Regions from separate parts of the Arthrobacter sp. 92 genome, predicted to be linked through region 2. Evidence: riboswitches for the same ligand, from Rfam matches in the RefSeq annotation. Region 2 holds a riboswitch; the other holds the start of a gene.
The links. A riboswitch is a leader RNA that binds a small molecule or an ion and turns the genes downstream of it on or off. The one in region 2 is predicted to bind cyclic di-AMP.
Positions count from the first base shown of each region.

Region 1: another riboswitch for cyclic di-AMP. It lies ahead of ACP4XC_RS03790 (hypothetical protein); the one in region 2 lies ahead of ACP4XC_RS04415 (C40 family peptidase).

Region 1 is NZ_CP189863.1:796,926-812,443, forward strand. Features, by position in the region: gene ACP4XC_RS03730 (zinc-dependent alcohol dehydrogenase) at 1-142, shown strand, start outside; gene ACP4XC_RS03735 (6-pyruvoyl trahydropterin synthase family protein) at 192-590, shown strand; gene ACP4XC_RS03740 (glycosyltransferase) at 600-1,745, shown strand; gene ACP4XC_RS03745 (DNA glycosylase AlkZ-like family protein) at 1,750-2,979, shown strand; gene tadA (tRNA adenosine(34) deaminase TadA) at 3,003-3,506, opposite strand; gene ACP4XC_RS03755 (phosphatase PAP2 family protein) at 3,567-4,370, shown strand; gene upp (uracil phosphoribosyltransferase) at 4,383-5,018, shown strand; gene ACP4XC_RS03765 (glyoxalase superfamily protein) at 5,099-5,509, shown strand; gene ACP4XC_RS03770 (HAD-IA family hydrolase) at 5,584-6,252, shown strand; gene ACP4XC_RS03775 (ArnT family glycosyltransferase) at 6,280-8,286, opposite strand; gene ACP4XC_RS03780 (glycosyltransferase family 39 protein) at 8,293-10,326, opposite strand; gene ACP4XC_RS03785 (glycosyltransferase) at 10,327-11,811, opposite strand; gene ACP4XC_RS03790 (hypothetical protein) at 12,061-12,840, opposite strand; cyclic di-AMP (ydaO/yuaA leader) riboswitch at 12,840-13,007, opposite strand; gene ACP4XC_RS03795 (HAMP domain-containing sensor histidine kinase) at 13,190-14,722, opposite strand; gene ACP4XC_RS03800 (response regulator transcription factor) at 14,725-15,465, opposite strand.
Region 2 is NZ_CP189863.1:936,262-951,779, reverse strand. Features, by position in the region: gene mobA (molybdenum cofactor guanylyltransferase) at 1-152, opposite strand, end outside; gene ACP4XC_RS04425 (HNH endonuclease) at 271-771, opposite strand; gene ACP4XC_RS04420 (NlpC/P60 family protein) at 1,020-1,781, opposite strand; gene ACP4XC_RS04415 (C40 family peptidase) at 1,940-2,626, opposite strand; cyclic di-AMP (ydaO/yuaA leader) riboswitch at 2,679-2,837, opposite strand; gene ACP4XC_RS04410 (M23 family metallopeptidase) at 2,986-3,807, opposite strand; cyclic di-AMP (ydaO/yuaA leader) riboswitch at 3,811-4,030, opposite strand; gene ACP4XC_RS04405 (metal-dependent transcriptional regulator) at 4,166-4,861, opposite strand; gene serC (phosphoserine transaminase) at 5,192-6,322, shown strand; gene ACP4XC_RS04395 (MFS transporter) at 6,312-7,649, opposite strand; partial or broken gene ACP4XC_RS04390 (DUF3027 domain-containing protein) at 8,008-8,404, opposite strand; gene ACP4XC_RS04385 (cold-shock protein) at 8,413-8,796, opposite strand; gene ACP4XC_RS04380 (hypothetical protein) at 8,981-9,214, shown strand; gene ACP4XC_RS04375 (helicase-associated domain-containing protein) at 9,225-11,729, shown strand; gene ACP4XC_RS04370 (DNA repair helicase XPB) at 11,770-13,425, shown strand; gene ACP4XC_RS04365 (response regulator transcription factor) at 13,507-14,217, shown strand; gene ACP4XC_RS04360 (sensor histidine kinase) at 14,220-15,518, shown strand, end outside.

The sequences.
Region 1 (15,518 bases), 140 kb from region 2:
CCTTCTTCGGGATCCCGTCTTTGATACGTTCCTGACCGGAACGTCGCCCTTTGCCGAACTTCCCGACGTCGTCCAGCAGCTTGCGGACGGACGGCTCGACGCCCTTTGCCACGTGATCGAATACCCGCAAAACAACACATAGCCAGCACGGCCGTCCCAACCCGGAACAACCCCGAGACAAGAGGTAACCATTGTTCAGCCTGACCGTCCGCCGCCATTTCATGATCGCCCACAGCCTTCCCCGGGAGGTCTTCGGGCCCGCGCAGGGGCTGCATGGGGCCACGTTCGTGGCGGAGGTGACCTTTCGGCGTCGGGCGCTCAACCACAACGCGATTGTCCTGGACATCGGCGAGGCCGGGACCGTCATTGAGGACGTCCTGGCCGGGCTGAATTACAAGAACCTGGACGAGCACCCCGATTTCGCCGGAAAGCTGAGCACCACCGAAGCCCTGGCCCAGTACATCGCCGAGGCCGTCGCCGCGAAGATCCGCGACGGGGAAGACGGCCGCGAGCTGGCGGCGCTGGACGTCACCCTGCACGAAAACCCGGACGCCTGGGCCGGATACTCACTCGACCTCGAATCCCAGTAGCGGTCAGGCATGCCCGGCCCGGCCATCCGGCTGATCGTCCCCGGCAACGTGCGCCACAACTCCGGCGGGAACGTCTACAACGCCGCGCTGGTCCGCGGGCTCAAAGGATCGGGGGCGGACGTGGAAGTCCGCGCTGTGGACGGGGACTGGCCGGTGGGCACCGCGGACGAACGACGGCGGCTGGCCCGCGTGCTGCTCGATGACGCCGGTTCAGGTGCCGGGGAACCCCCTACTCCTGGCGCCGCCGTGACGATTGTGGACGGGCTCCTGGGCTGTGGCGCCCCGGACGAGCTCGAAGCGGCTGCTGCCGCCGGGTGCCCGGTCTGGCTTCTGGTCCACATGCCGCTGGTTGGCCACGAGGGCCTCGAAGGGCGCGCCCTCGCGGCCGCCGCCGGCGTGATCTGCACCAGTAGGTCGGCCGCGGCGCAGCTGCGGACGCGCCACGCCATGGATCGAATCTCCATGGACGCTGTCCGTGTGGCACTCCCCGGTACGGACCCGGCCCCGGCGGCCGAGGGGTCGGACCCGCCCCATTTGGTGGCCATCGCCGCCCTGCTGCCGAACAAGAACCAGCTCCTGCTGCTGCGGGCCCTCGCCCGGATTACGGACCTGCCCTGGACGGCGGCCTTGGTGGGCTCGGACTCCGCGGATCCCGGATACGCAGCACAGGTCCGGTCGCTCGTTGAACGCCTCGGCCTGGGCCGGAGGGTAAGCGTCCCGGGCGAGCTGAGCGGCAGCGCGCTTGAGGCGCAATGGCGCCAGGCCAACCTGAGCCTGCTCATTTCGCAGGCCGAGACCTATGGGATGGTGGTGACCGAGTCTCTCGCCCGCGCCATACCAGTGGTGGTCCGTGCCGGCACGGGCGCCGTTGAGGCACTGGCGGCCGGCGAAACCCTCACTGACCTGGGCGATGAGGACGGTGCCGGAGGTGCCGGCAGACGCATGCTCCCGGGAAGGGCCGTGGCGCTCGACAGTGATCCGGGCCCATTGGCCGGGGAACTGCGTCGCTGGCTGACCGAACCCGAGCGCCGTGAGCGCTGGCGGACGGCGGCCCTTGACGCAAGGGGTCACCTCTCCGGCTGGGACACCACCGCCCGGTCCGTTATGGAAATCATCGGAATTGATTCCGCTCGCCGTTCAGCTGATGGACAATGACCCCATGACAACCGAGTCCACCACCACCGGCGCACCGCCGGCAGCAACCCTAACCGCAGAGGTGCTCCGGGCGTGGGCATGGCACCGGCAGGGACTGGACGGCACCGCTGCCGGGCTCACCGCGGAGGAGGTCTTGGCGCGTGCCGGCTGGGCGCGGTCCGTAGGGGGCGCCAATCCCTACCTCACACTTTTCGCCCGGGCTGGAATCCGCCGGACCGAGGTGGATGCCGACGTGCTGGCACTGAAGATCCTGGAACTCCCCGCGGCCCGCGGCTGCACCTACGTCCTGGGCCGCGAGGACTTCGACTGGGCGCTCCAGCTGGGCCGGGACGCTGCCGAATCCGGGTTCAAAATCCTCGGCAGGCTGGGTGTGGAACGCAGTGAAATCGCGCTGCTGGAGGAACAGGTGCAGCACATTCTGGCTGAGGCACCCGGCCCGCTGGACCCGCGGCAGCTCAAGGACGAGCTGGGCGATTCTGTCCGCAACCTCGGCGAAGAGGGCAGGAAGAAGGGCGTCAGCACCACACTGCCCACCGCGCTGGGGCTCCTGCAGTCGGACGGCCGGATCCGCCGGATCCCGGCCAACGGCCGTCTGGACCAACAACGCTACGCCTACGAGCTCTGGGGCCTGCCGCCCAGCCCCCTGGACGACGACGAAGTCCGCGCCCGCTTGGTCGACCGCTATTTGGGCTGGACCGGCGGAGCGACGCTTAAGCAGTCCCAGTGGTTCACCGGCTTCACCGTGGCCCAAAGCAGGGCCGCGCTGGCCGCCGTCGGAGCCGTTGAGGTCACCACCGCCAGTGGCGAGGTGCTGTGGATGCTGCCCGACGACGTCGAACGCCTCGAGTCTTTTGAGGTGCCGGCCGAGGAACAAATCCAGCTGCTGGCGAGTACGGATTCGCTGGTGCTGCTGCGCCGCAATCCCCAGGACCTGCTGGCCGGGGAGGACCTGGGGAAAAAGGTGCTGGGTTCCGCCCTGGGGCTGCAGGGCGATCTGACAGACCACATCATCACGGACCGGGGAAGGATCATTGGGTTGTGGCAGTACGATCCGGTCAAGGAGAGGATCGCCCGCTGGCTGTTCCGTGCTCCCACGCAGGCTGTGAAGCAGCGGATCGCCGAGGTGGAAGCCTGGATCCGGGAGGACCTGGGTGACTTCCGCTCCTTCAGCCTCGACTCGCCCGCGTCCCGGCAGGAGCGGATCGAGGCGCTGAACGCGGCAGAGTTGTCCTAATACACCTTGTCCTAGCACGCCCGCTACGGCCGGCGGTGGCTGGCGAAGAAATCCCTCAGTAGCGTGGCGCACTCCTGTTCGCGGACCCCGGCATAGACCTCCACCCAGTGGTTGAGCCGCCGCTCCCGGAGGATGTCGAACACAGAGCCAGCGGCGCCCGCTTTTTCATCCCATGCGCCGAAGACCACCCGTGGGATCCGGGCCAGCACCACCGCCCCGGCGCACATGGCGCACGGCTCGAGGGTCACCACCAGGGTGCAGTCCTCCAGCCGCCAGCCGTCGTTGCGCTCGCCATGCTGCAACCGCAAGGACTGCAGCCGGGCGGCGGCTTCGCGGATCGCCACCATTTCGGCATGCGCTGTGGGGTCCCCGAGGGCCTCACGTTCGTTCCGGCCGGCACCCAGCACTTGACCGTCGGGACCAATAACGACGGCGCCGATTGGCACGTCCTCGGTGGCCAGGGCTCGCCGTGCCTCCGTAAGGGCCAGGCCCATCCATTCTGCGTGGCGGGGCTCCGGGGACGTCATGGCTCAATGATAGTTTCGAAGCGGAGGCAGCCGTGGTAAGCAGGAAACCGGGAGGCAACAATGAAATCCTTGACTGACCGTTGGGGGCGGTGGGTGGTTCCTTACGCTGCCCTCTGGATCACGTTGCTCGTGGGCGGGGTGATCGTAGTGGCCCTAGCCCTTATGGGGGCAGAAGTCTATGACAACGTGGTGGATGATGCCGGCCTGGCTAATCTGGACAAACCCGCGCTGGCGCTCGTGGAGGGGTGGCGGACTCCGGCCCTTAACTCCTTTGTCACCGGTTTCACCAACATCGGTGGCGGGATCGGCATGCCGATTCTTGCCAGCATCCTGACAGCTTGGCTGACCATCCACAGCCGGACCTGGCGGCCCATCATCCTTGTGGGCGGAGCGGCAGCAGTTTCCATCACGGCCACGTCGGTGGGCAAGAAGCTGTTCGGACGGACGCGCCCTGACCACGCCGATGCGGTTCCCCCGTATGAGACCTCGCCGTCGTTTCCCAGCGGCCACACGCTGAACACCACGGTTGTGATCGGTGTGGTGGTCTACCTGACATGCCTGGAGCTGCGGAGGACCATCGCCCGTGTTGGCTTGATCACCGCAGGCGCGGTGTTCATCGTGGCCATGGGCCTGAGCAGGGTTTTCCTGGGTCACCACTGGATGACCGACGTCATCGCCGCGTGGCTGCTGGGCCTGGCGTGGCTGGGCATCGTGATCCTTGCCCACAGGCTTTTCCACGTGATGCGGCACCGCAAGCATGCCGGTCCCGCACCTACCTTCGACCATCCCATCCTGGATCATGGGCACGGTCCGGACAACGCCGGGGCCGCTGAATCCTCGGGAGGGCGCTCCCAGTCCGGGTGATAGTTTTGACCCATGCGCACACTCGTAGTGGACCACCCGCTGGTCGCCCACAAGCTCACCGTTCTGCGGGACAAGAACACTCCCTCCCCGGTTTTCCGCCAGCTCACCGAGGAGCTCGTGACGCTCCTCGCCTATGAGGCCACCCGCGATGTCCGCACCGAGCCGGTCACTATCGAAACCCCGGTCAGCACCACCATCGGCACCGCGTTCACCAAGCCCACCCCGCTGGTGGTTCCCATCCTCCGCGCGGGGCTTGGCATGCTGGAAGGCATGACCAAGCTGGTGCCCACCGCTGAAGTCGGGTTCCTGGGAATGGCACGGGATGAGGAGACGCTGGACATCATCACCTACGCGGAGCGCCTGCCCGAGAACCTCACCGACCGCCAGATCTTCGTCCTGGACCCCATGCTTGCCACCGGCGGCACCCTGCGCGAGGCCATCAAGTTCCTCTTCAAGCGCGGCGCATCCGACGTCACCTGCATCTGCCTCCTTGCCGCGCCTGAAGGGCTGGCCAAGCTGGAGGAGGAGCTCTCCGACGCCAACGTGACCATTGTTCTGGCCTCCATCGACGAAAAGCTCAACGAAAAGTCCTACATCGTGCCGGGACTCGGCGACGCCGGAGACCGCCTCTACGGCATCGCCGGTTAAGGAACCCCGCATCGCCGCGCGGGCCCGCCGCAGGCGGCGGGCCCTTCCGCATCGGCGGCCTCCCGGCTACTGTGTGCCGCATGGACTGGAAACTTGAGCTGGTGCCCCTGCCGGTCACGGATGTGGACCGGGCGAAGGATTTTTACGTAAACAAGGTGGGCTTCCACGCGGACCACGACCACCAGGTCAACGAGAACCTCCGTTTCGTACAGCTGACGCCGCCGGGATCAGCCTGTTCGCTGGTGCTGGGGACAGGCATCACCGAGATGCCACCCGGCTCCCAGAAGGGCCTGCAGTTGGTGGTGAGCGACATCCACGCGGCCCGCGATCAGCTCAAGGCCAATGGGGTGGACGTCAGCGAGATCGACGTACAGCCCTGGGGACATTTCATTTACTTCGCGGATCCGGACGGAAACACCTGGACCGTGCAGTTCATTCCCCGTGACGCGGACGTTCCCGAAGTCCAGCCCATTCCGGAGGATTTCGTCTGAGGCCATCCTCTTCACATCGGGCCGCGCCAGCGCGACGAGTCGCCGGCCACCGGCCGCTGGGGCAGGATGGAGGGATGAGCCTGCAGAACCGGACCGTCACCGCCCGAGCCGTACTGTTCGACATGGACGGAACACTGGTTGATTCCACCCGGATCGTGGAACAGGTCTGGGGTGATTTCGCAGGCCGCTTTGGCCTCGACATCGCTGAAATCCTCCGCACCTCGCACGGGGTCCAGGCCATCGACACCGTGCGGCGATTTGCTCCCGCCGGTGCCGATGTCCATGCCCTCACCTCTGAGCTTGGCCGCATGGAACTGGCGGAAACCCGGGGGATCGTGCCCATACCGGGTGCGCTGCAGCTTCTGGAGCGACTACCCGCGAACGCGGTGGCACTGGTAACGTCCGCGTCCCGCTCGCTGGCCGAGGTCCGGATGGCCGCTGCGGGCATCGACCTTCCTGCAGCTTCAGTGACGGCCGAGGACGTGACCCGGGGCAAGCCGCACCCGGAAGGCTACCTCCGGGCCGCCTCGCTGCTCGGGGTGGCCCCGGAGGACGCCCTGGTCTTCGAAGACGCGCCGGCAGGTATTGCCGCCGGACTCGCCGCTGGAATACGCACGGTCGCCGTGGGCCCGAACACCGGGTTGCTCCCGGAGGGCGTCTTCCACATTCCGGACTACTCAGCCGTTTCCGTAACCACGGACGTCAGCGCCGACGGCGTCAGGACCATATCCTTCCTGTTGTGAAGTCGTCCCGGTTGTGAGGCCCGGCGGCTAGGCCCCCAGCAGGTACACGGTGGTGCCGCCGAGGGTCTGGGCCTCGAAATTAGCGTGCACCCAGGTGGCGATCTGGGCGGCCGCATCCGATCCGCTTTGGCCCTGCATCATGCTTCCTGCGATGAAGTAGTGGATCTTTCCCTCGGAGACCAGCTTCTGGAACTGCGCCAGCGTGGGCGACGGATCGGTACCGTTGAAACCGCCCACCGGCATGACCGGCAGACCGGTGGCCAGCTGGTAGCCTGCGGCGTTGTTTGAACCCACCACGGCGGCGGCCCAGGTGTAGCGGTCCGCCCCGGATTTCAGCGCGCTAACCAAGGCGTCCGACGGCGTGGTGGCGCCCAGAAGGCCGCCCATTCCGCCCATTCCGCCGGCACCCCCTGGGCCGCCTGCGCCCTGTTGCCGGAGTGGAACAGATCCGTTGGCGGTGTTCTGCCCGCGGAGCATGCCCACGCCCCCGGCACCGAAACGGCCCATGCCCGTTGCCGGTCCGGCGCTGACAATCGATCCGGTGTGGGCTGTGGCGGCGGTGGTGAGCGAGGAGGCCAACGGCCCCGCGAGGGAGGCGGCCACGGCGAGCGCCGCCGTCGTGCGCTGCAGCGGACCGGAGAACCGGAAGCCGGGAACGGCGGCGACTGACAACACCACCACGGCCGAGGCGAGCGCACCCAACAGGGTGGCCCAACGGAGCCATGGCACATAGCTGGCGGAGCGGCCCAGAAGCTCGAAGGCCATGAGACCGGCCACCACGATGGCGGCGGCCAGGGGCACCGCGGCGATCAGCTGAGCGCGCCGCTGCCACAGAATCACACCCCCCAGCCCGGCGAGGCCAGCGATTCCAGGTGCCAGCGCCACCATGTAATACGGGTGGATGATGCCGGCCATAAAGCTGAAGGTCAGGCCAGTGACCAGCACCCAGCTGCCCCAAAAGACCACCGAGGCGCGCACCGCGTCGGTGCGCGGCGCCCGCCGTCCCAGCCAAAGCAACGCCGCGCCCAGCACCAGCACGGAGGGAAGCAGCCAGGCAATCTGACCGCCGAATTCACTGTTGAACAGCCGGAACAGTCCGGGCGTGCCCCAGCCGTTGGTGCCGCCCACGCTACCGGTCTCATCTCCGCTCAGCCGGCCCAGGCCGTTGTAGCCCAGGGTCAGTTCAAGGATTGAGTTCGACTGGGACCCGCCGATGTACGGCCGGGCGTCTTGGGGGATGAGTTCGACGGCGGCGAGCCACCACCCTGCCGAGACCGCCAGGGCGGCGCCGGCACCGAGCAGGTGCAGGATACGTTTGCCGAGGCCGGCCGGGGCCGCCAGGAGGTACGCAACAGCGAAGCCGGGAACCACCAGCAAGACCTGCAGTTGCTTGGTGAGGAAACCAAACCCAAGGAAGACCCCAGCGAGGAGGAGCCAGCGAAGGCGGGCGTCCTGGATGGAACGCAGCACAGCGTACGCGGCCGCCGTCATGAGCAGAACCAGGAGAGCATCGGGGTTGTTGAAACGGAACATGAGCACTGCCACAGGGGTGAGGGCCATTACAGCTCCGGCAAAGAGTCCTGCCCGGTGGGCTAACACGGCATCCGCCGTGGCCGGAGCCGCGGCCCGTCGGACAGCCAGATAGACCAGCCATACCGTGGCCACACCCATCAGTGCCTGCGGAACCAGGATGCTCCACGAATTGAGCCCGAACAAGCGTACGGACAATCCGGTGATCCACAGTGCCGCGGGGGGCTTGTCCACGGTGATGGAGTTCGCGGCGTCGGAGGAGCCGAAGAACCACGCGGTCCAGTCCTGGGAGCCGGCTTGGGAAGCCGCCGAATAGAAGGCGTTGGCCCACCCCGACGCCCCGAGATTCCAAAGATAAAGTATCCCGGTGGCCAGCAGGAGAGCGGCAAGCTCCAGGCGGCGCCCCAGGAACCGGTTCCGGTTCGGAGCCGCACCCGCTCCGGGAGGACGCTGGCGTGATGGACGCCGGCCTGAGACCGCAGGGCGTCGGAGGGTATCGGTCATGGTTTCCTACTTGCTCAGCTTGTACACGGTTGAGTTGCCCACAGTCTGAGCCTGGAAGTTGGCGGCCACCCAGGTGGCTACCTCGGAGTTGCCTCCGCGGCCGCCGCCCATGCCGCCCATGCCGCCGCCCGAGATGAAGTACCCGATGTCGCCGCGGCCCACCATGGCCTGAAACTCTGCCAGCGTGGGGTACGGGTCGCCGCCGTTCCAGCCGCCGAGGGCGATCACATTGGTGTCGGTTGCCAGCTCAAGGCTGGCGGCCTGGGAGGCCCCGGAAACAATGGCGGACCACTTGGTTCCGGCAGACTTCAGCAAGGCGGTCAGCTCGGAGCTCGCGGTGCCCTCCCCGCCCGGGGCGCCCCCGCCGGGTGCGCCAGCGGTGCCATCATCAGTGGCGCCGGATCCGTCGGTCCTGTCCGTTGTCCGGATTCCGCCGCCCATGCCGCCCATGCCGCCCATGGCCGAAGCCGTGGGGCCGGAGGTGGGGATTGATCCGGAATGAGGCTGGGACACCGTTGCCATGGTCCACGCCGCGCTGCCCAGCCCGCCGGCAAGGAGGGAAACTACCACAACGCCCGCGGCGGCGGCTTTCCGGACCTGCGCGGGGACGGAAGCCAGGTTATCGAGCCTCAGGATAAACGCCAGGGCCGCGAGGACGCCCAGCGCAACCACCAGGATCCGCACCCACGGCAGCCAGGAGGCGTCCCGGCCCAGAAGCACGGCGGACCAGGCTGAGCCGTCAAGGACGGTTACGGCCAAGACAATCCGTGCCGGCCAGTACGCCCGTCCGCGCCAGAGTTCCACGGAACCGATTCCCACGATCGCGGCGATGGCCGGAGCCAGGGCCACGGCGTAGTACGGATGCACTGTGCCGCCCATGAAGCTAAGGATCCCTGCGGTGACCAGGAGCCACCCACCCCAGAGCATCAGGGCGGCGCGGGTGCCGGAAGTGCGGGCTTCCCGCCGGGTAAACCAGAGCCCGGCGCCCAGCAGGATCAGGGCTGCCGGGAGCAGCCAGGACACTTCGCCGCCGAAGCTGGTTCCGAACATCCGTGTGATGCCAGGTGTTCCGCCGAAGCCCACGTTGCCGCCCATGCCGCCACCGGCGCCGCCGCCCGGCATGCCGGCCCCGGAACCCGTGATCCGGCCCAGGCCGTTGTAGCCGAAGGTGAGTTCGAGGAAGCTGTTGGTCGCGGACCCCGCCATGTAGGGCCGGGCGGAGAACGGGGTCAGCTGGAACAGGGCGATGTAGCTGCCCGCCACCAGTGCGATTCCCGCGGCCGCCCCGAGCAGGTGAAGCACGCGCCGGCCCAGGGTTGTGGGTGCAGCCCAGAAATAGGCCAGGGCAAGGCCCGGCACAATGAGGAAGCCCTGGAGCATCTTGGTGAGGAATGCCAGACCGATCACTGCACCCGCCGCTACCAGCCATTTCCAGCCGGCTTTCTCAATGGCGCGGGTGGTCAAATAGGCCGCCAGCACCAGGCACAGGGTGAGCATGGCATCTGGATTATTGAAACGGAACATCAGCGCCGCCACCGGGGTCAGTGCCAGGGCGCCGCCGGCGAGCAGTCCGGCCGCCGGCCCGGAGACGCGTTTCACCGTTAGGTAGAGGAGCCCGACGGCGGCCACCCCCATCAACGCCTGAGGAATGAGCATGCTCAGTGCCGAGAAGCCGAAGATCCGGCCGGCGAGAGCGGGAATCCACAGGGCCGCGGGCGGCTTGTCCACGGTGATGGCGTTGCCCGCATCCAGGGAGCCGAACAGCAAAGCGGTCCAGTCCTTGGTGCCGGCTTGGATGGCGGCGGCATAGAACGAGTTGGCATAGCCGGTGGCTTCGAGATTCCAAAGGTAGAGCGCCGCGGTCACTGCCAGCAGCAGCGCGGCGGAGGGCCGGATCCACCGGGGCTGGCGCCCGAAGAGCAGCCGTTCACGGCGGGACACGGCAGGGATGGAGTCCGCGGGCCGGCGGCCGGCTGCCGCCGGTGAATAATCTGGCAAGCCATCCGGCACGGGAGCGGGCGTGGTCAGGGTCGTGGTCATTTAGTCGGCCGTTTCTGTGCTGGGAAGTCTGGTGATTGATTCATCCATGTCGGCGGCATCCGCTTGGGAGGGGACGGCGTTCCCGTCGGCAGGGGTAGCGTGGGAGGGGTCCGGGCGGGAGAGCCCAGCGCCGGCTGGCGTCCCGACGGCGGCCGGTGCGGTCATCCGTCGGTGGCGGAAGACCCACAGCCGGAACAGCAGGAATTTCACGGCTGTGGCGGCGAGGTTCGCGGCCGTCACGGTGAGAATCTCGACCCAGCGTTCCGGCGTCGTCGCACTGTGTACGAGGGCCAGCGCGCCCGAGGTGAGGGCGAGCCCGATGCCGAAGACAAGCAGCCCTTCAAAGTGATGGCGTGCGGCATAGCCGCTGCCCTGGATCCCAAAGGTGAACCTGCGGTTGGCGGCGGTGTTGGCGACGGCGGTGACCAGGAGGGCCAGGAAATTGGCCAACTGCGGGTCCATCACGCCCCGGCACATGAGGAAGATGAGCAAGTACGCCAACGTGGAAACCACGCCGATGGCGCCGAAACGGACCAGTTGGCCGAAGAGGCTGCCGCCCTGGCTTTGCTCCTGGCCCCGGGACATCGCGGGAACCGGGCCGCGCGCCAGTGCGGCGCGCAGTTCGGGGACCGGAATGCGTCCGGACACCAGATCCTTGCTGAGCCGGGCCATTCCGCGCAGATCCGCCACTGCTGTCTGCACAATGTCCACGCTGGAGTCGGGATCGTCCGTCCAGTCCACCGGGACCTCATGCACGCGGAGCCCGCACTTTTCGGCCAGGACCAGCAGTTCCGTATCGAAAAACCAGGCGTTGTCCAGGGTGTGGGGGAGCAGCTGCTGGGCAATGTCGGCGCGGATGGCTTTGAACCCACACTGGGCGTCGCTGAAATGCGCCCCCATCAGCGAATGCAGCAGGAAGTTGTAGCTGCGGGAGATGAATTCGCGCTTCGGTCCGCGGATGACCCGTGAATTGCGGGTCAGCCGGGTGCCGATGGCCAGGTCCGAATGGCCCGAGATCAGGGGCGCGAGGAGGGGGCCCAAGGCGGCGAGGTCCGTGGACAGGTCCACATCCATGTAGGCCAGAACGGGCGACGGCGAGGCGAGCCAGACTTTGCGCAGCGCATTGCCCCTGCCCTTCTCCTCAAGATGGACCACCGTCACTTCGCGCAGTTCCCGGGAAATCCGCTCAGCGGTCTTGAGGGTGCCATCGGTGCTGGCGTTGTCGGCCACCGTAATGCGGAAGGTGTGCGGGAACGTGCCGTGCAGATAGGCATGGAGCCGCCGCAGGCACTGCTCCAAATCCCGTTCCTCGTTGTACACCGGGACGGTCACGTCCAGGACGGGAACCATGGTTCCGGTATTTACCGGGGAGCGGCGGGTGCGTCCCGTGGGAAGGAAGGGGGGAAGGCCGCCCGTTCCTGCGGTGGTGGCCGCGCCGGCGGGTGGATGCGGCAGGGTTCCTGGGGCCTGGTCGGTGAGCGTCATGGATCAACTGTGACGCCGGCTCTTATGAGGGCTTTAGGGCGAAGCTGTGCAGGGCCTGTGCAAGTCCGGCGTGGCGCGGACGGACTTGGGCGGCGCACCGTTCGTACCCGCGGAGGGCCGCGGAGCACGCCGAGGGCCCCGGATCGCGTGGATGCGGGGCCCTCGAGGATCTGAGTGGCGGAAGACCCTCGAGCTGTTGAGCTGCCCGATGGTAGATCCGGTGAGTTAGTTGTGGAGCGGGCGCCTGGCTTAGTACCAGTTGTTGGCGTAGTGGAAGTCCAGCGCGCCGCAGGGTGAACCGTAGCGGTCTTTGACGTAGCCCAGGCCCCAGTTGATCTGCGTGCGGAAGTTGGTCAGGTAATCCGCGCCGGCGCTCGCCATCTTTTCCGCGGGCAGCGACTGGACGATGCCGTAGGCGCCGCTGCTGGAGTTCGTGGCTGTGGTTTTCCAGTCGGATTCCCTGGTCCACAGTTTCATGAGGCACTGCATCTGGTCAGGGGCCCAGCCGTAGGTGGGGAGCTGCGCAACCGCGTAGGCCTGCGCGGCGGCGGGGTCATCAACCGCGACCGGGGGCGCCGGCGCCGGTGCGGCCGCAGGGGCGGGTGCCGCAGTTGGTGCCGGTGCCGTTGCCGGTGCGGGGGCTTCCGGGGCCTTCTCCGGGGCAGGGCTTCCGGCGGATTGGGGCTCGAGACTGACCGATGCCGGCGCGGGCATGGCCGAAACCAGGATTTTCTCAAACGCCAGCGTGGACTGTGCGTCGGCTGTTGTGGCGGCGCTGCCGGCACTGGCCGCGGTGATTCCGGGCTTGGCGGGCTCGGAGGCCTGGCCCGCCGCTCCGGCTCCAATCAGCACAGCGCAGGCCGTGGTGATGACCGCTGCCCGGCGGCCGGAACCCTCCAGGCTGGCGGCGAACCGGGACAGGGGGGACGCGGGCTTGGCCGATTCGGCGCGGTGACGCGAGGGCTTGGCACGCAGCAGGGACTTGCGCGAAACGCGCTCGGGGCGTGTTTTATGCAGGGATTCAGTCATGGTTGCCTCTCGATGCCGGCGGAGTTAGCTGTCGGGTTCGGATGAGGTCATCCGGCCGCACGGAAATTCACGTGTCGGCTTCACCCCAAGGGCGTCTGATGCAGAATGCCCGGAGACCTGGGTCCCCCGCCTCTGCCTGATCATGAGGAATCCGGGAAGCGGCAGAGTTTGGCGTCCATCCGGATATGCGGCCAGATCGATGGCCGCACCATAAAAACGGTACAGGAGTATCGCGGTTAAGTCACGTTTCGGTAACAGAGATCACGACGACGGTGGGTCGGCTTGCGCTGTGGTGTGCATCGATTCGTTACACACAGACCTCCGGTTTGCTGGGATCACCGCCCTCCCGCTAGGACGACGGCCCTCCCGCTGGCAGGCGGAAAGCGAACTCCGTGCGGCCCGGCCGTGATGTAACTTCCACGCTGCCGCCGTGGGCTTCCACGATCGATTGAACGATCGACAGACCCAGGCCGCTTGTCCCCTCGGTGGCCGCAGCGCCGGCCGCGGCCACGCTCGAACCGGACCCCACCGGGCTGGTGCGGGCGGCATCCGCCCGGGCAAAACGGGCAAAAACCCGGTCCACAAATTCCGGCGGGATGCCGGCTCCGTTGTCCGTCACCGTCACTACGGCGCTGCCGTCGGCTGACCTCATCACCGCGGTAACAACCTTGGTGCCGGGCACCGTGTGCTTGCGGGCGTTGGAGAGCAGGTTTGCCAGTACCTGGTGCAGCTGTGAGGCGTCGCCCCGGACAACCACCGGCTCTTCTGGCAGTTCCAACTGCCAGACGCGGTCCGGTGCCATCACCTTTTCGTCGCTGACGGTTTCCACCACCAGCTGGGTGAGGTCCACATCGGCGAGCTTGAGGGGCTGACCCTCATCCAGACGGGCAAGCAGCAGGAGGTCCTCCACCAGGGTCGTCATCCGCTCGGACTGGCTTTGCACCCGGGCCAGGGACTTCCTGCCGTCCGGCGTGAAATTCTCGGTCATCCGCATCAGCTCCGTGTAGCCGCGGATCGCGGTGAGCGGCGTGCGCAGCTCATGGGAGGCGTCCGCGACGAACTGCCGTACCTTTGTTTCGCTTTCCTGCCGGGCTTCCAAGGCTTTCGAAACGTTGTCCAGCATGAGGTTGAGGGCATGACCAACGCTGCCCACTTCGGTTCCGGGATGGGCGTTCGACGGCGGTACGCGAACCGCGAGTGCCACCTCGCCGGCGTCCAGTGGGAGGCGCGAAACCTGTGTGGCCACTTCGGAGAGCTGCTCCAGCGGCTTCATGGTGCGCCGGATCAGGACGGTTCCGGCCAGGCCGATCAGCACCAGTCCTGCCAGCGAGACAACCACCATGGTCCACACCAGCGAAGTGAGCGTATTCTGCTTCGCGGCCAGGGGCAGGCCGGTGACGATCACGTCGCCGTAGGGCGCCTCGACAGCCACAAGCCGGTAGGAGCCGGTGGACAGCGTGCGGTCCACCGGGTTTCCGTCGTGGCGGAGGTCTGCCAACGCCTTCTCGTCTCCCGGCGACAGGGAATCCCTGGTTGCGTCGGAGGCCAGGAGGCCTGCGCTGCTGACCTGTCCGTTGGAGATCCGCGCGATGAGGGTGCCCACGCCCTGGCCCCTGCCTTCCAGTGGATCGGGCCGTCCGGAAGGGTTGCCCAGCTGTGGCCGCCCGGCTTCATTGGACAGGTGGGACGCCTGGCCCAGCTGCTTGTCAAGCTGCTGCGTGAGGAACGAGTCCATGGAGGCATAGCTGAACAGCCCCACGGCGCCGCAGATGGCCACCAGCAAGGCCATGGCCACAAGGACCAGCCGGGTGCGCAGGTGCCACGTGGACGGGTTCAGCCAGCTGCGGCCGTCCTTGCGGGTTTCACCGGAAAGTGTGGGCACGCTCAATCCGCCGGTTTGATGACGTAGCCGGCGCCGCGCACCGTGTGGATCATGGGCGGGTGGATCGCATCCACCTTCTTGCGCAGGTACGAGATGTAGAGTTCAACGATGTTAGCTTGGCCGCCGAAGTCGTAGTCCCACACCCGATCCAGGATCTGGGCCTTGCTGACAACGCGCTTTGGGTTCTCCATGAGATACCGGAGCAGCTCGAACTGAGTAGCGGTGAGCTGCAGTTCCTGCCCGGCGCGGGTCACCTCCCGGGTATCCACGTTGAGGACAAGATCGCCCACTACCAACTCGGCCGTATCCATGGCGGCGACACCCGAGCGCTGGACCAGCCGGTGCAGGCGCAACAGCACTTCCTCCATGCTGAACGGTTTGGTTACATAGTCGTCACCGCCTGCGGCCAGGCCGGTGATGCGGTCCTGGACGGCGTCTTTCGCGGTCAGGAACAAAGCCGGAACCTCGGGCGCAAAGGCGCGGATCCTGCTCAGCAGCTCAACGCCGTCGAAACCTGGCAGCATAACGTCCAGCACCAGGACGTCCGGGCGGAACTCCTTGGCCAGCTTCACGGCCTCCGGCCCGTCGCCAGCCACCGCCACGGACCATCCCGCCATCCGCAAACCCATGCTCATGAGTTCGGACAGGCTGGGCTCGTCGTCAACCACCAGGGCACGGATGGGTGAGCCGTCCGGGTGGGTGAGCTGGGGAAGGTTGTTGGTGGTGGAGTGCGAAGTGGCCATATGACAACTCTCCGATCTGCTGGTTAGCCGCCGCTTTGGGGATACTGTGCGCC
Region 2 (15,518 bases):
TCCGGACCCACCACGGCGATGGCCCGTGCACCACGGGCGGCCACAATCGACCGCTGCAAGAGGGTGGAACCCTCATAAACGAGACGCGCTTTTGGCACACCGCCCAGGCGGGACGAGCGGCCGCCCGCAAGGATCACAGCATCAAACTCCACACCGCCAGCCTAACCCTGCACAAGCAGGGCACGATTCATCCGGCCACGTCCAACCGGCCCTGCCGAGCGCCTCAGTCCGCAGAATCCGGTCCGGCGGCCCGAAGCCACACAGCTGAAGTCAGGCCGCTGATTCCGGCAAGAGGAACGGATCCCACGCTGGAGTGGGCTTTTCCAGTTCCTTGATCTGCCAGATCGTGCCATGCGGCGGGGCCGGCACGAACCTTAGCTTCCAGCCCATCTCGGCCGGCGTGTGGTCGCCCTTGACGTTGTTGCAGCGCAGGCATGCGGCAACCAGGTTCTCCCACGAGTCCGCGCCACCGCGCGATTTGGGCTGAACGTGGTCTATGGTGTGGGCGGCCTTGCCACAGTAAGCGCAGCGGTGGCCGTCGCGGCGAAGAACGCCCCGCCGGCTGACCGCCGTGACGGCGTTATAGCGGGGCCGGATGTAGCGGTTTAGGAGAATCACGGACGGGCGGCCCAGAATCTCCTGCGGCCCGACGACAGGATCGTCGCCTTCGGCCACCACGCTCGCTTTTCCGGTGAGCACAAGGACCAGCGCCCGGCGGAAGGTCACTACCGCCAGCGGTTCATATCCAGCATTAAGAACGAGAGTGCGCATGCACATACCTCTTCACGGCCGCACCCGTCAGGGGCTCGAGGGCCGGCTGCCCTCTGCTTGTCCGGGCTATGGATCGACACCACAAGAGTAAACATAGGAGACCCATATCACGTAATCGGGCCGCTCAATCATCGCCGTGTCACCTGAATGTTCCCTCCCGCGGTGGAAAGGAACTGACACTCCGGCACACAAAGAAGGACCCCTGCCGCAAGTGCAGGGGTCCTTCTGGCAGCATCGCTGCAGGGTATTTAGCCGCCGACGCGGATGAAGACCGGGCCGGAGCCCACGTTGACGCTGTACAGCGCGGTGGTTCCGCCGTTCCAGCCGCCGTGAACGGCCATGCCGTTGCCAACGTATACAGCGATGTGGGCCATGCCCATGCCGCCATTCTGGTAGTAGGCGAGGTCGCCCGGCTGTGCTTCAGCAGCGCTCACCGTGCGGCCCAGGGACAGGTAACCGGCCGGCCAGCCGTGGTAGTTAATTCCAACGGCTGCCAGAGCGTTGGTGGCCAGGGCGGTGCAATCCTGGGAAACACCAAGCTGAGCGTAGGCGGCTGCGGCGATTGAGGCGCCGAGTCCGCTGGCCGCTGCTGTTGCCTTCGGGGCTTCCGGAGCGGCGACGGTTGCGGTAGCTGCAACGGCAGGTGCCGCGGCGGGGGCGGGTGCTTCCTGAACCGCAACAACAGGCTTCGGAGCCTCGACGGCGGGTGCCGGGGAGGTGGAGACAGCCGGCTTCTCGTAAGAGATGGCGATGCTGGAAGCAGCAGAGATGTTAGCCGGAGCGGCCGACTGGACTTCCAGGGTGGATGCCGAGGTGGCTTCGCGCTGAACGTTGGTGTCTGCAGCGTTGGCTGCGATTCCGCTGGTCAGGACAAGGCCGGAAGCAGCAGCGATAACCGCTGCCTGACGGCCCATGCCGCCGGCGTTGTCGCCGACAGCCTTGGCAATGACAGCAAGCGAGTTGGTCTTGGTGGCCTCGGCGCGGTGCCGTGCGATCGCACGAGTAGTCATTATTTCTCTCTTTCGTTTTCCTCAGACTGCGATGGCAGGCCGCGGTTTTTGGACGCTCCGGCATCTTGGGGGTAAGCCGGAACGGCCCGAATGGGTGATTTAGCGAAGTGCGCGTGCAGCATGGAAAGCACGCGCGGTTGAGCGGTGTAGCGCGTGCTTTAGCGCATGGTGTAGTACGAAGACGTGCCCGTCGCGGACACCGGAAGCAGCAGGGTGCCGTCGGAGGGGTTCAGCGCGCTGATCATCATGCCGTTGCCGACGTAGACCCCCACGTGGGCGCCGCCGTTTTGCATGACAAGGTCGCCCGGCGCCGGGGTGGCGGTGGGCGTCATGGCGTTCCATGCATTGGTGCGGGGGATGCTGATGCCGGCCTGGGCGTAGACCCACTGGGTGAACCCTGAGCAGTCCCAGCCGTTGGGAGTGGTGCCGCCCCAGACGTAGGGGTGGCCGATGCCGGTGTAGGCGATTGCAGCAAGTCCGGAAGCGGCGGCCGACGCAGCGGCATCGGAAAGCTTGCCCGGTGTGGCAGCCCCCGTGGAGCCTGCATCGGCTGTCTGCGATCCGGTGGACTGTGCCCGAAGCGTTTCAGCCTTGGGCGCCGCCTTCGTGGTCACGGACGGACGCTCGAAGGAAACAGTCGCGGTGGGAGCCGCCGTAACAGCAAGCTCAGCCGACTGTGACCCGGACTCTGTGGACGCTGACACCCCGACGTTGGCATCCGCGGCATTAGCCGGGAGTCCAGCGCTGAGGATAAGTCCGGATGCAGCTGCGATCACGGCAGCCTGGCGACCTACGGTCCCGGCGTTAGCAGTCACAGCCTTGGACACCGAGCTCAAGGGGTTCATACGAACCATTTGCGCGCGATGGCGCGCAGCATTGTGGCGTGAAGACACGAAGGTAGCCTCTCCCAATGCCTACGAGGTGAGCTGTCGGATTCGGATGGGAGTCACCCGGCCACTCGGCTTCCTGGGAAGCTTTGCGACTTAACCCCAAGGTCTTCTTGCGAAGACCAAAATTGGTTCCCCCGCCTCTGCCAGACGATGTCATGCGAACGGACCTTGAGCGGTGGCAGAGTTAGGCAATCCACTCAAGAGCGCCAACTTCGGAAAAGTTGGCGTGCTTCAAACGGTACAGCAGTTGGACGGCAATGTCACATTCAGATCACGGAGTGTCACAGGAATTTGAGAGTTAGCCATCGATTTGCTCAGAGCCAGCCGAGGGGGTCAACGACGTCTCCGTTGACCATCACCTCGAAGTGCAGGTGGCAGCCGGTGGATGCACCGGTGGTCCCGCTCAGTGCGATCACGTCGCCGCGGGAGACCTTCTGGCCCACCTGGACAGAGGATGAGGAGAGGTGGTTGTACGTCGTCTCAAGGCCGTTTCCATGGTCGATCACCACGCGGTTTCCACCGCCATAGGGGTGCCATCCCGCGAACGTGACGGTCCCGCTGGCGGCGGCATGAACCGCCGTTCCACACTGGGCGGCGTAGTCCTGACCGCGGTGGAATTCGCCGGCCCCGCCGGTGATCGGGCTTACCCGGAAGCCAAAGGGCGAGGAAGCAATCATTTGGTCCAGGGGCGGCCCCAAGGTCCCCGACGACGATGCTCGGGTTATGGTTCCGACGGACTGGGCGCTCAGGAGCTGCTTGAGCTTGCCGTCCGGGTCCCCTTTGGTGGAAACAGAAGTGCGGTTGAAATCGATCTTGGCCCCCGCGGCAGCTGAAACTTCCGGCTGGGCTGTGGCCGAAGCTGCCGCGGCGGAATTTCCCGTCTCGGCGGCGCTCAACATGGGACCGGTGGACGGAAGGGCCACGGTCAGGACCAGGCCCGCGGCGGCGAGGGCAATGCCGGCCTTCTGGCCGACGCCGCTCGCGGCGGCGAAGTCGGTCACTTGACTAAACAGAGTCCGGCGTCGGCGCGCATCACGATGGGCGTCACGAGGCCGTTCCGCGGGAGCCTCGCTCACCGGGTACTCCGGGGCAGGACCTGCCGCGCGGCGTCGGCCCCTCACGGTCTGCGTGGTCAAGAATGTTCCTCTCTGGATAGCCTGCGGAGTTAGCTGTCGGATTCGGGTCAGAGAGTTTCAGACCCGGCCCGCGGCCCGCAAGCCGTTCCAGCACAGAGGTATCCCAAGGATTCCTTCGTCGGAGAGGACTTGCGCACTGACGGACTTCACCCCAAGACCGCACATAGCGGCCGCTGGTGGTTCCCCCGCCTCTGCCAGTAGGTGATTCGTGCCGCTGATCCGCTGGCAGAGCTCGGCTCCAGATCAGGTAACGCTTTAGTATCGGCGCTAGTCCCCAACTATAGGGGATAAATCAACACGGTAATAATTCCGTTATCGCCGGTGTGAGTAACTTATGGGTGGTCCTACGAGTGCCGACCTAGCTGACGGTGACGAATACGTGCGCCGCAACCTCCGGCGGCAATTCCAGCGCCCCTTCGATGTCCGGCACCCGCACCGAGATGTACTCCCCCACCCGCTCCAGGGAGAGCCTGGCTCCGGGGCGGATTCCACCTTCTTCAAGCTGGAGCAAGAGCTCCGGTTCCACCTGGATCGGCTCCGCCAAGCGTCTCACCGTGATGCGGGAATCGGATCCGTAGCCGGTCATGGCATCGAGCAGGTTGATCACACCGTCAGTGAACAGTTCGGAAGGCTGACCGCCGAGGGCGGCGAGGCCCGGGATGGGATTGCCGTAGGGGGAAACGGTCGGATGGTTGAGCAGTTCGAAGATTCGCCGCTCCACGCGTTCACTCATGACGTGTTCCCACCGGCATGCCTCATCATGAACGTACGCCCAATCGAGACCGATCACATCTGCCAGCAGCCGCTCGGCGAGCCGATGCTTCCGCATGACCTCCGTGGCGCGTTTCCGGCCGGCCTCAGTGAGTTCCAGGTGCCTGTCCCCGGAAACGACCACCAGGCCGTCACGCTCCATCCGGCCAACGGTCTGCGAAACGGTGGGCCCGGAATGGCGCAGCCTTTCGGCAATCCGCGCTCGGAGGGCCACGATGTTTTCTTCCTCAAGTTCCAAAATAGTCCGAAGATACATCTCCGTGGTGTCGATCAGATCCGTCATCCAGCTCAGCTCCTCGAGCACAATCCTTGCGTCAATCCCACCGTACAGCGTGCGGGGCTGATCATCCGATCCGGTTCGTGAGCCCAAGGCAGCCACCGGGGAGGCCCGGCGCGTGCCGCCGTACGTCATGGACAGCTTAGCCTATTTTGAATTACTCCGGATAATTATCCGGCCCCCGGTGAAGGCCCCGCGGGCCGTCTCAATGACTGGACTATGACGCCCGCCGTTCCCGCCCCCATGCGGCCGTCAGGCAGAATAAAAAGGAAGTCTCCGTTGCAGACACCCTTACTGCCGGGCCTCCCCACGTCCACGCCGAAAATTGGAGCCACTGTGAGCGACACCAGCATCACTATCCCCGCCAACCTCCTGCCCAAGGACGGACGATTCGGCGCCGGGCCTTCCAAGGTCCGCCCCGAGCAGATCGAGGCACTCTCGGCCGCATCGGCCACCCTGCTCGGAACCTCACACCGCCAGGCACCAGTGAAGAACCTGGTGGGTTCAGTCCGTAACGGACTGAGCGAATTCTTCCGCGCCCCGGAAGGATATGAAGTCATCCTCGGGGTGGGCGGCTCCACTGCTTTCTGGGACATCGCCAGCTTCGGTCTGGTGGAGAAGAAGGCGCAGCACCTTTCCTTCGGGGAGTTCGGTTCCAAATTTGCCTCGGCCACCAACAAGGCGCCGTTCCTGGACTCGTCGTCGATCATCACGTCCGAGCCCGGGACCCGACCGGCGGCTCGGGCCGAGGCGGGGGTTGACGTGTACGCGTGGCCCCAGAATGAAACCTCCACAGGCGTTGCGGCTCCGGTCAAGCGCGTCGAGGGTGCCGACGAGGGGTCTCTGGTGCTGGTTGACGCGACCTCGGCTGCCGGCGGCCTGGACGTGAACGTCGCGGAATCGGATGTCTATTACTTCGCTCCGCAAAAGAACTTCGCGTCCGACGGCGGACTCTGGCTGGGCCTCTTCTCCCCCGCGGCGCTGGAGCGCGCCGCCAGGATCAAGGCAAGCGGGCGCTGGATCCCGGACTTCCTGGACCTGCAGACCGCTATCGACAACTCCCGCCTGAACCAGACGTACAACACCCCGGCGCTGGCAACCCTGGTGACCCTGGATGCACAGGTCCAGTGGCTCAACGCCAACGGCGGCCTCGATTTCGCGGCTGCACGCACTGCCGACTCCGCAGGCCGGATCTACTCCTGGGCCGAGGACTCCGGGTTCGCCACTCCGTTCGTGGCCAAGGCCGAGGACCGCTCAAATGTCATCGCAACCATCGACTTCGACGACTCGATCGATGCCGCCGCCATCGCCAAGGTGCTCCGGTCCAACGGAATTGTTGACACCGAGCCGTACCGCAAGCTGGGCCGCAATCAGCTGCGGATTGCCACCTTTGTGGCCATCGACCCCGAGGACGTTGCCTCGCTGCTGGAATGCATCGACTACGTGGTGGGCGAGCTCAAGAAGTAGGTCCTCCGCCTCCGCCTTCGACGGCGTCGTCCGGGCCTCGGCCGGGGGCGGCGCCGTTCCGGGTTATGCGGCCGGACACGAGGTGGAATTGCCGCAATCCGCGGGCACGGCGGTTGAAGGTGATCCGCAGTTCCTTGGCGCGGACAATCCACAGGACGCCGACCGCCGAGGCGATCAGCCCCGAGGCTGCCGCGACGGCCATGGACCAGCGAGGGCCGGCCACGTTGGCGACCCACCCGACCAGTGGGGCGCCGATGGGGGTGCCACCCATAAAAATGGCCATGTAGAGTGCCATCACCCGGCCCCGCATGACGGGGTCCGTGGTGGTTTGGACGTAGCCGTTGGCACTGGTCATCATGGTGATCGCAAACAGGCCCACCGGCACCAGGGCCACTCCGAACCAGAAGTAGCTGGGTGCCAGCGCGGCCAGGCCTGAGGTGAGCCCAAACGCCCCGGCAGCCCCGAAGATGATCCGCAGCCGGGGTTTCTTGCGACCTGCCGATAGCAGGGCGCCCGCCACCGAGCCGATGGCCATGATGGAGTTCATCAGGCCAAAAGCGCTGGCGTCCAGGCCGAACTCGGTGCCGACCATGGCGGCGATGAACAGCACGAAGTTCAGTCCCAGTGTGCCAACGATGAAGACGGCCACCAGCACCACCACAATGTCCGGCCGGAAGCGGACATAGCGCAGCCCTTCCCTGATCCGGCCTTTGCCGGCGCCCGCACGCGGCATGATCCGCAGGGAGGAAGCGGAGATACGCCACAGGCTTACCAGCAGGGCCACAAACGTGAGGGTGTTGATGAGAAAGACCCAGCCCGGTCCAACCGCCACGGTGAGGACGCCTGCCACTGCCGGGCCGATCATGCGGGCCACGTTGAACGATGCGCTGTTCAGTGCCACGGCGTTGGGGAGGTAATCGTCCCGGACGAGCTCGGACACGAACGTTTGCCGCACGGGGGCGTCCACCGCGGAAACCAGGCCCAGTAACAGGGCGAAGGCATAAACGTGCCACAGCTGTCCGGCGCCTGAGATGACAAGAATGCCCAGTCCGGCACTGAGCAGCGCCATGGAGGACTGAGTCAGCACCAGGAGCCGTTTGCGGTTGAAGCGGTCGGCTATCAAACCGGCAACCGGCGCGAGGAAAAGCTGGGGTCCGAGCTGCAGGGCCATGGTGATTCCCATGGCCCCGGCGTCATGATCGGTCAAGTGGGCAAAGACAAGCCAGTCCTGCGCCGTTCGCTGCATCCAGGTGCCGATATTCGAGACCAGGGCGCCGGCGAACCAGATCCGGTAGCTAAGTATGTGCAGGGACTTGAAGGTGGACATCATATCCAGCCTCCATGGTGCATATCCCCGAACCGCACCAACTGCTAGTCAGCCTCGCCGGCGGAATCGTCCAGGTGCCCGTGGGTGTCCGGCGCCTGCCCGTCCAAGGCCCCGGAGTCTGGCTCCTCGTCGTTCCCGGACTCAAGGCTGGGAGCCTCGGCCGCCGCTGCGGCGATGAGCTCCACCGCGGCGCCGTTAACTTCATCGCCGGCGGTCACATCGACCCCGCTTTCTTCCCCTGCACTTACTTCAGCGGCACCTTCTTCAGCAGCACCTTCTTCAGCAGCGCCCGAGTCCGCATTGTCGCCGTCCGCCGCCGTTGCGTCACGCGCTGCGGCACTTTCGCCGGCCCGGCTCTCGCCGAATTCCTCGTCCTGGGCGTCCTCCGGGCGGACGCGTTCCGCCCACGGAACCCACTCAGGCGCAAGGATGGAATCCTCGGAAGGCAGCAGGCCAAGCTCGTTGACCGTGATGAGCTTGGACCGCGAGTTGCGGGTCAGCACTGCATACCACTGCCATCCCTGGTACCCGGCCAGTTTGGACTCAAACAGATGCGTCACCAGGCGGTCCCCTTCGGATTTGGCTCCGAGATGCCGTCCAATCTGCTCGGCCGGCGCTATGCCCTGCACCGCTTCTCGGGCAACGTCCACGGCCGCGGCGAGGACTGCGTCGGGTTTGCCGGTGCGCCACACCGGAACGCCGGCCCGTGGCTTGGCCGCAGGTTTGGGCTCGCGCTGATCAGGTTGCGGAGTCATGGGGCTGCCTAGGCGTCCAGCTCGTCGGCGACCTTACGCAGGGCCACGGCAATGGCCTTGCTCTTGTTGCCTTCGGGGTACTTTCCAGCGGAGAGCGTCCCTGAGAGGTTGTCCAGCACAGTCACCAGATCCTGCACGAGGGGTGCCAGGTCCTTGGGGTTGGCCCGCTTTGCCTTGGCGATGGACGGCATTTTATCAAGGACCCGGAGGCCCAGCGCCTGGGCACCCTTGCGGCCATCGGCCACGCCGAACTCCACCCGAGTGCCGGCCTTGAGCTCGGTTACGCCTTCGGGGAGGGCTGACTTCGGCAGGAATACTTCCTGCCCGTCCTCGCCTGCGAGGAATCCGAAACCCTTTTCCTTGTCATACCACTTGACCTTGCCGGTAGGCACGTAATCAACCTTCTTCGTCGTGAACTTGCTGAGACACAGCCGGCCGTCACCGCGTCCGCATCGATATGCGGGTTCAGAGTATGACTGCCCGGACCATGTTGGTCTGTAACTTCAAGGTTATCCTGCCCGGGCCCCGTTTCCTGCTTTGAAGCGCGGCCATCGCCGCACTGTTAGCGTTACTCCCATGACACCTTCCCGCTACCGGCGGCCGCTGTTGATGGTCGCGGCGGTCATCGCCCTCCTTTCCCTCGCCGCTGTGGGCGGCGTCATGGCCATAGCCTTCTCCGGCGGAGCCGCTCCGGTGTGGGTCACCTGGGTTGCCTTGTACGGTTTGCCACTGGCTTTCCTGCTCATGGTATTGATGGTGCTCGATGGCGTTGCGGCCAGACGCCGGGCAGGAAAGCCCAGCGGGCGGTAACGTTGGACTGATGTCCCTTATCCGCGCGCTGAGCAAAGAGCTGGAGGCACGCAGCGACAAGTCGTTGCGGGCCCTGTTCGCCGCGCGGCCGGACCTGATTTCCCCCGGCGTTCCGGATTTTGCCGCCCTGGCGGCGCGGGCGAGTTCACGGGTCAGCGTTCAACGCGCCCTAGAGCGGCTGAACCGGCCACAGATGCAGGTTTTGGAAACGCTGCACCTGTGCACCAATACGGACACCGCCCACAGCGCCTGTGCCGCGGTGCTCAAGAAATTGATCTGCGGCGCATCCTTGGCCTCCATCGAACGGCTGCTCCACTCACTCGAGGAGCTGGCCCTGATCCACCGGGCCGATCCCCCGCACGGCGTCGTGGAGCCTCCGGGGGCAAGGCAACGGTACTACCTTCCGGTGGGGAGTCTCCGTGATGTAGTCGGCATCTACCCCGCGGGACTGGGCCGCAGCTACACGGAACTCGTGCGCCTGCAGCCCGCGTTCGCCCAACGCGTGGTGCAACTGGTGTCGGAGCTTCACCACAGCGGCGTCTCCATCCACCCTGCCACCACTCCAATGGAGGCGGCCTTGTCGCTGCAACACTGGACGTCGACGCCCGCTGCGCTGCAGTCGATCCTGTCCACTGCGCCGGAACGCACGACGGCGCTCCTCGCCAGGTTCGGCAATTGGGCCATGGGCGCCGTTCCCCAGGCGCAAAGGCGGGCCTCCGTCCTCAACGAGGGTCCCGACGTCGGGCCCGTTGACTGGCTTCTGGCCAGGGGACTCCTGGTCCCCCTGGACGCCGCCCACGTGGAGCTTCCACACAGCGTCGGCATTTCCCTTCGCGGCGGTCACGTGATCGAGGACTTCACCCTTTCTCCCCCGGTGCCCAAGCTGGGCCACACCACGGCTGCGCTGCGGAGGAATGCGGCGCTCGGTGCCATTGCCGAGACCCTGCGCCTGGCCGGTGAGCTGTTGCATTTTGTCCGCGAGCAACCGCTCACCACCTTGCGCAGCGGAGGGGTTGGTGTCCGGGAGATGAAACGCCTGGCCGACGCCCTCCGGATTGACCTGCACAATGCCGGCCTGATGGTGGAACTGTGCGCCTTGGCGGGGCTCATCCGGCTGGACGTTGACAGCTCCGCCTGGGTCCAGCCGGCCCAGCTGGAGTGGCTGACGCTCCCCCGGCAGGAACAGTGGCTGTGGCTGGTCAACGCCTGGCTGGCCAGTGAGCGTGCCCCCTCACTGGTGGGGCAACCCGTCACCGCTCCGGGTGCCGTCGCCGCTCCCCATCGAGCGGCCGCCGGCAATACCATCAACGCCTTGTCCGCGGAAGCTCAGCGCCCGGACGCACCTGTGGTCAGGAAAAGAATTCTTGAAATCCTCAAGGAGCTTACGGATGAGGCATCGGCAGCGGACGGACAGGCGCCCGTGCTGGACGCGGCTGCGGTGCTGCAGCGCGCCGAATGGATCCAGCCCAGAATGGCCAGGCGATTCAGCTCCTTGATCCGCGGAGTCCTGTCCGAGGCCGAAATGCTTGGCCTGATCGGCTCGGGGGCCCTGAGCCAGCTGGGTGCCGCGATCGCTGCTGAGCGGCCCGAGGATGCCTTGGATATCCTCGGCGAACACCTCCCTGCCGAGTTGAACCACGTGCTCCTCCAGGCCGACCTGACCGCGGTGGCACCGGGCTACCTGGCCCCGGGACTGAGCGAGAAGCTCCAGATGATGGCCGACGCCGAGGGCCAGGGACCCGCCACCATCTACCGCTTTTCGGTCGCCTCCGTGCGCCGGGCGCTCGACGCCGGCCAGGACGCGGCCACGCTCCTGGGCTTCCTCAGGGAGCACTCGGCCACGCCTGTCCCCCAGCCGCTGGAGTATCTCGTGGAGGACACCGCATCCCGGCATGGCCGGCTTCGGGTGGGCCCGGCCTCCAGTTTCATCCAGAGTGATGATGAGGCCGCCCTTCTCGAACTCATGCACGAGGCCAACGCATCAGTCCTGGGGTTGATCAGGATTGCGCCTACGGTCCTGGTCTCGCACACTGCGCCCAGGGAAACAGCGCAGGTGCTCCGGAGCCTGGGCCTCTCGCCCGCCTTGGAGGAAGCGGAGTCCGCGGTGGTCCGGCTGCGCCGCGGCACCGCCGTCGCCGGCAGCGGCAGCGGCCGTCCGGTTTACAGCGCACCTCGCACCGCCCCGGCGGAGGCCGACATCGAAGCGCAGCTTGCGGTGCTCCGCAGTGGCAAGCCTGCTCGCGGGAGCGCCCGGGAACACCACAGCGCTGAGTCCGGCACGGGTGAGGAGGCCACCCAGATCGGGCTGGAGACGCTGCAGAAAGCCATCAGGCTCAAACAGGCTGTCACCATGAACGTGGTGGACGGCGAAGGGAATTCCAGCCGGGAGACTGTTGTTCCGGTATCTGTCAGTGGTGGCCGGGTCAGGGTTTTTGACCCCACCCGGGACATCGAACGGGTGGTCTCCCTCCACCGGATTATCGACATTGAGGCGGCAGAGGAATTACGTCAGTGATGAGCATGACCCGGGAACGCCCCCTGAAGGCGCGGACACCGTGACCGATGGCCCCCTGATTGTCCAAAGCGACAAAACCATCCTGCTTGAGGTAGACCATGAGCAGGCCACCGAGGCACGGCACGCCATCGCCGCATTCGCCGAGCTCGAACGCGCACCCGAACACGTGCACAGTTACCGTCTCACCCCGCTGGGGCTCTGGAATGCCCGCGCGGCAGGCCTGGATGCTGAGCGCGTCTTGGACACACTGCTGAAGTATTCCCGATTCCCTGTGCCCCACTCGCTGCTGATCGACATCGAGGAAACGATGTCCAGGTACGGCCGGCTGCGGCTGGAGAAGGATCCACAGCACGGACTGGTGATGCGCACCAATGACTACCCCGTGCTTGAGGAAGTCAGCCGCGCGAAGAAAATTCAACCCTTGCTGGGCCCACGCATTGATGCCGAGACCGTCGTGGTGCATTCCTCCCAGCGGGGCCAGTTGAAGCAGCTGCTGCTCAAGATCGGCTGGCCGGCTGAGGACCTCGCCGGCTACGTTGACGGAACTCCGCACCCCATCATGCTGAACGAAACCGGCTGGAAACTCCGCCCGTACCAGAAGCTGGCCACGGAGAACTTCTGGGCCGGCGGCAGCGGGGTGGTTGTGCTTCCCTGCGGTGCGGGCAAGACCCTTGTAGGTGCCGCGGCGATGGCGACGAGTTCCACCACCGCCCTCATCCTCGTGACCAACACGGTTTCTGCCCGGCAGTGGAAGGACGAACTGATCAAGAGGACGTCCCTCACCGCGGAAGAAATCGGTGAGTACTCCGGTGCGGTAAAGGAGGTCAGGCCTGTCACCATCGCCACGTATCAGGTCCTGACCACCAAGCGTGGCGGGCTCTATCCGCATCTGGAACTCGTGGACGGCCACGACTGGGGTCTGATCATCTATGACGAAGTCCATCTCCTGCCGGCTCCGATTTTTCGGATGACGGCGGACCTCCAGGCGCGGCGGCGGCTCGGTCTGACCGCGACGCTGGTGCGTGAGGACGGCCGCGAAGGCGAAGTGTTCAGCCTGATCGGCCCCAAGAGATATGACGCGCCCTGGAAGGACATCGAGGCTCAGGGTTACATTGCCCCCGCGGACTGCGTGGAGGTCCGGGTGGACCTTCCTCGCGATGAGAGGGTGGCCTATGCGATGGCGGAGGACGCGGACAAGTACCGGTTGTGTTCAACCTCGGAAACCAAAACGCTCTTGGTGGAACAGCTCGTGGAACAGCACCGGGGCGAGCAGCTCCTGGTCATCGGACAATACATCGACCAGCTCGACGAGATTGGCGAGAGGCTCCAGGCACCCGTCATTAAGGGCAACACTTCGGTCAAGGAACGTCAAAGGCTGTTCAACGCCTTCCGAGCGGGCGAAGTCCAAACCCTGGTGGTCTCCAAGGTGGCGAACTTTTCCATCGATCTCCCTGAGGCGTCGGTGGCCATCCAAGTGTCGGGTTCGTTCGGGTCCCGGCAGGAGGAGGCCCAGCGGTTGGGCCGCCTCCTGCGCCCCAAGCAGGACGGCCGGGCCGCCCGTTTCTATTCGCTCGTTGCACGGGACACCCTGGATCAGGACTTCGCGGCGAAGCGCCAGCGGTTCCTGGCCGAACAGGGCTACGCGTACCGGATCATGGATGCGAAGGACGTTGGAAGAAACCCTTCCGCTCCGTAGCGTCGCCGCGATGCAGGCAATTCATCGGACACACATCAAACGCCCAGAAAACTTCCAGATTCTGGGAGCATCATGGGAGTTATGAAAAAGAACGGCCCTGAAGCCAAGCTCCTCGTCGTGGATGATGAACCGAACATCCGTGAGCTGCTCTCCACCTCTCTTCGGTTTGCCGGCTTCGAAGTTGTCTCTGCCGGCAGCGGGCGTGAAGCTCTTGCCGCGGCCGAGCTCCATGCACCGGACCTCGCGGTCCTGGACGTTATGCTGCCCGATATGGACGGCTTCACCGTGACCCGGCGGCTCCGCGCTTCCGGCAAGCGGTTCCCCGTGCTGTTCCTCACGGCCAAGGACGACACCGAAGACAAAGTGACCGGCCTGACCGTGGGCGGAGACGACTATGTCACCAAACCGTTCAGCCTGGATGAGGTGGTGGCCAGGATCCGTGCCGTTCTGCGCCGCACGCAGCCCATGATGGATGACGACGCAGTGATCCGGGTGGATGATCTGGAGCTCGACGACGACGCCCACGAAGTGCGCCGTGGCGGAACGGTCATTGAGCTCTCGCCCACGGAATTCAAGCTGCTGCGCTACCTCATGCTCAACCCGAACCGGGTCCTGTCCAAGTCCCAGATTTTGGACCACGTCTGGGAATACGATTTCAATGGCGACGCCTCGATCGTGGAGTCCTACATCTCCTACCTCCGGCGTAAAGTGGACATCGATCCGGATGCTCCGGCTCTCATCCAGACCAAACGCGGAGTCGGCTACGTCCTGCGGACGGCCGAGAAGCGCTAACGTTGCTGCAGCGTTGGAAGGCAGCGTCGCTGCGGTCCCAGCTGGTCGCCATCATGATGGCGCTGATGCTGGTGGCCCTCACCGTCACCGGCACCGGCACTCTGACCCTGCTTCACAGCTACCTTCAAGGCCAGGTGGACGACAAGCTCACGGCCGCCGTCACCTCCGTTCGCCAGCAACAGTCCTTCAGCCAGCTCCAGGACCAGAATCCCAGCGTCCCCACCGACTATTCGCTGATGCTGATCACCCCCGGGCTGCCCCCCGTGGTCTTCGGCGGAAACAAGGACTCCCACCCGAACATCAGCAGCTTTTCCGCCACTGACGCCAGGGACCGCGAGCAGGCGCCGTTCCAGGTCCGTGGCACTGACGGCCGTAATTGGCGCGTCGTTGCATTGAACGTCGTGGACGGCCAGCGCAGCGCGGTGGTGATCATCGGGTTGCCGTTGTCCCCCGTGGACTCGGTGATGGAGCACGCAGCCCTGGTGGTGGTAGGCGTGGGGCTGTTGACGCTGGTCCTGGCCTTCTTCATCGCCACGTGGACCGTCTCACGGTCGTTCCGGCCGCTGGCAAGGGTGGAGAAGACCGCAGCCGCCATCGCCGCCGGAGATCTCTCCAGGCGAGTGGACGTGGAAAATCCCGGCACCGAGGTGGGCCGCCTGGGCAGCTCCCTCAACGCCATGTTGTCCCACATCGAGTCGGCTTTCGCCGCACGGATGGCATCAGAAGAGCGGATGCGCCGTTTCGCTGCCGATGCCTCGCATGAGCTTCGGACCCCTCTTGTGACCATCCGTGGTTTCTCGGAACTGTACCGCCATGGCGCCCTCAGCACGGAGGAGGATGTTGCAACAGCCATGGGCCGGATCGAAAGCGAAGCCAAGCGGATGGGCTCCATGGTCGAAGACCTCCTGCTCCTGGCGCGGCTTGATGAGCAGCGCCCGCTGCAACAGAAGCCCGTGGATCTGCTGCTCCTCGCCAATGATGCCGTGGTGGACACGCAGGCCAGCGCCCGGGGCCGGGTTATTTCCCTGACAGGACTCGACGGCGGGGCCCCCGCTGCTGCTCCAGTTCTCGGAGATGAAGCCAAGCTCCGGCAGGTGCTGGGGAACCTGGTGGGAAATGCTCTGCGCTACACACCGGAGGGAACTCCCATCGAGCTTGCCGTGGGTACGCGTGCCGGGGAGGACGGTCAGCGGAGGTCCGTTATTGAAGTCCGCGACCACGGCTCCGGTATCCCGGACGAAGAGGCTCCCCGGATCTTTGAGCGCTTCTACCGTGCCGACACGTCCCGGACCCGGGAAACC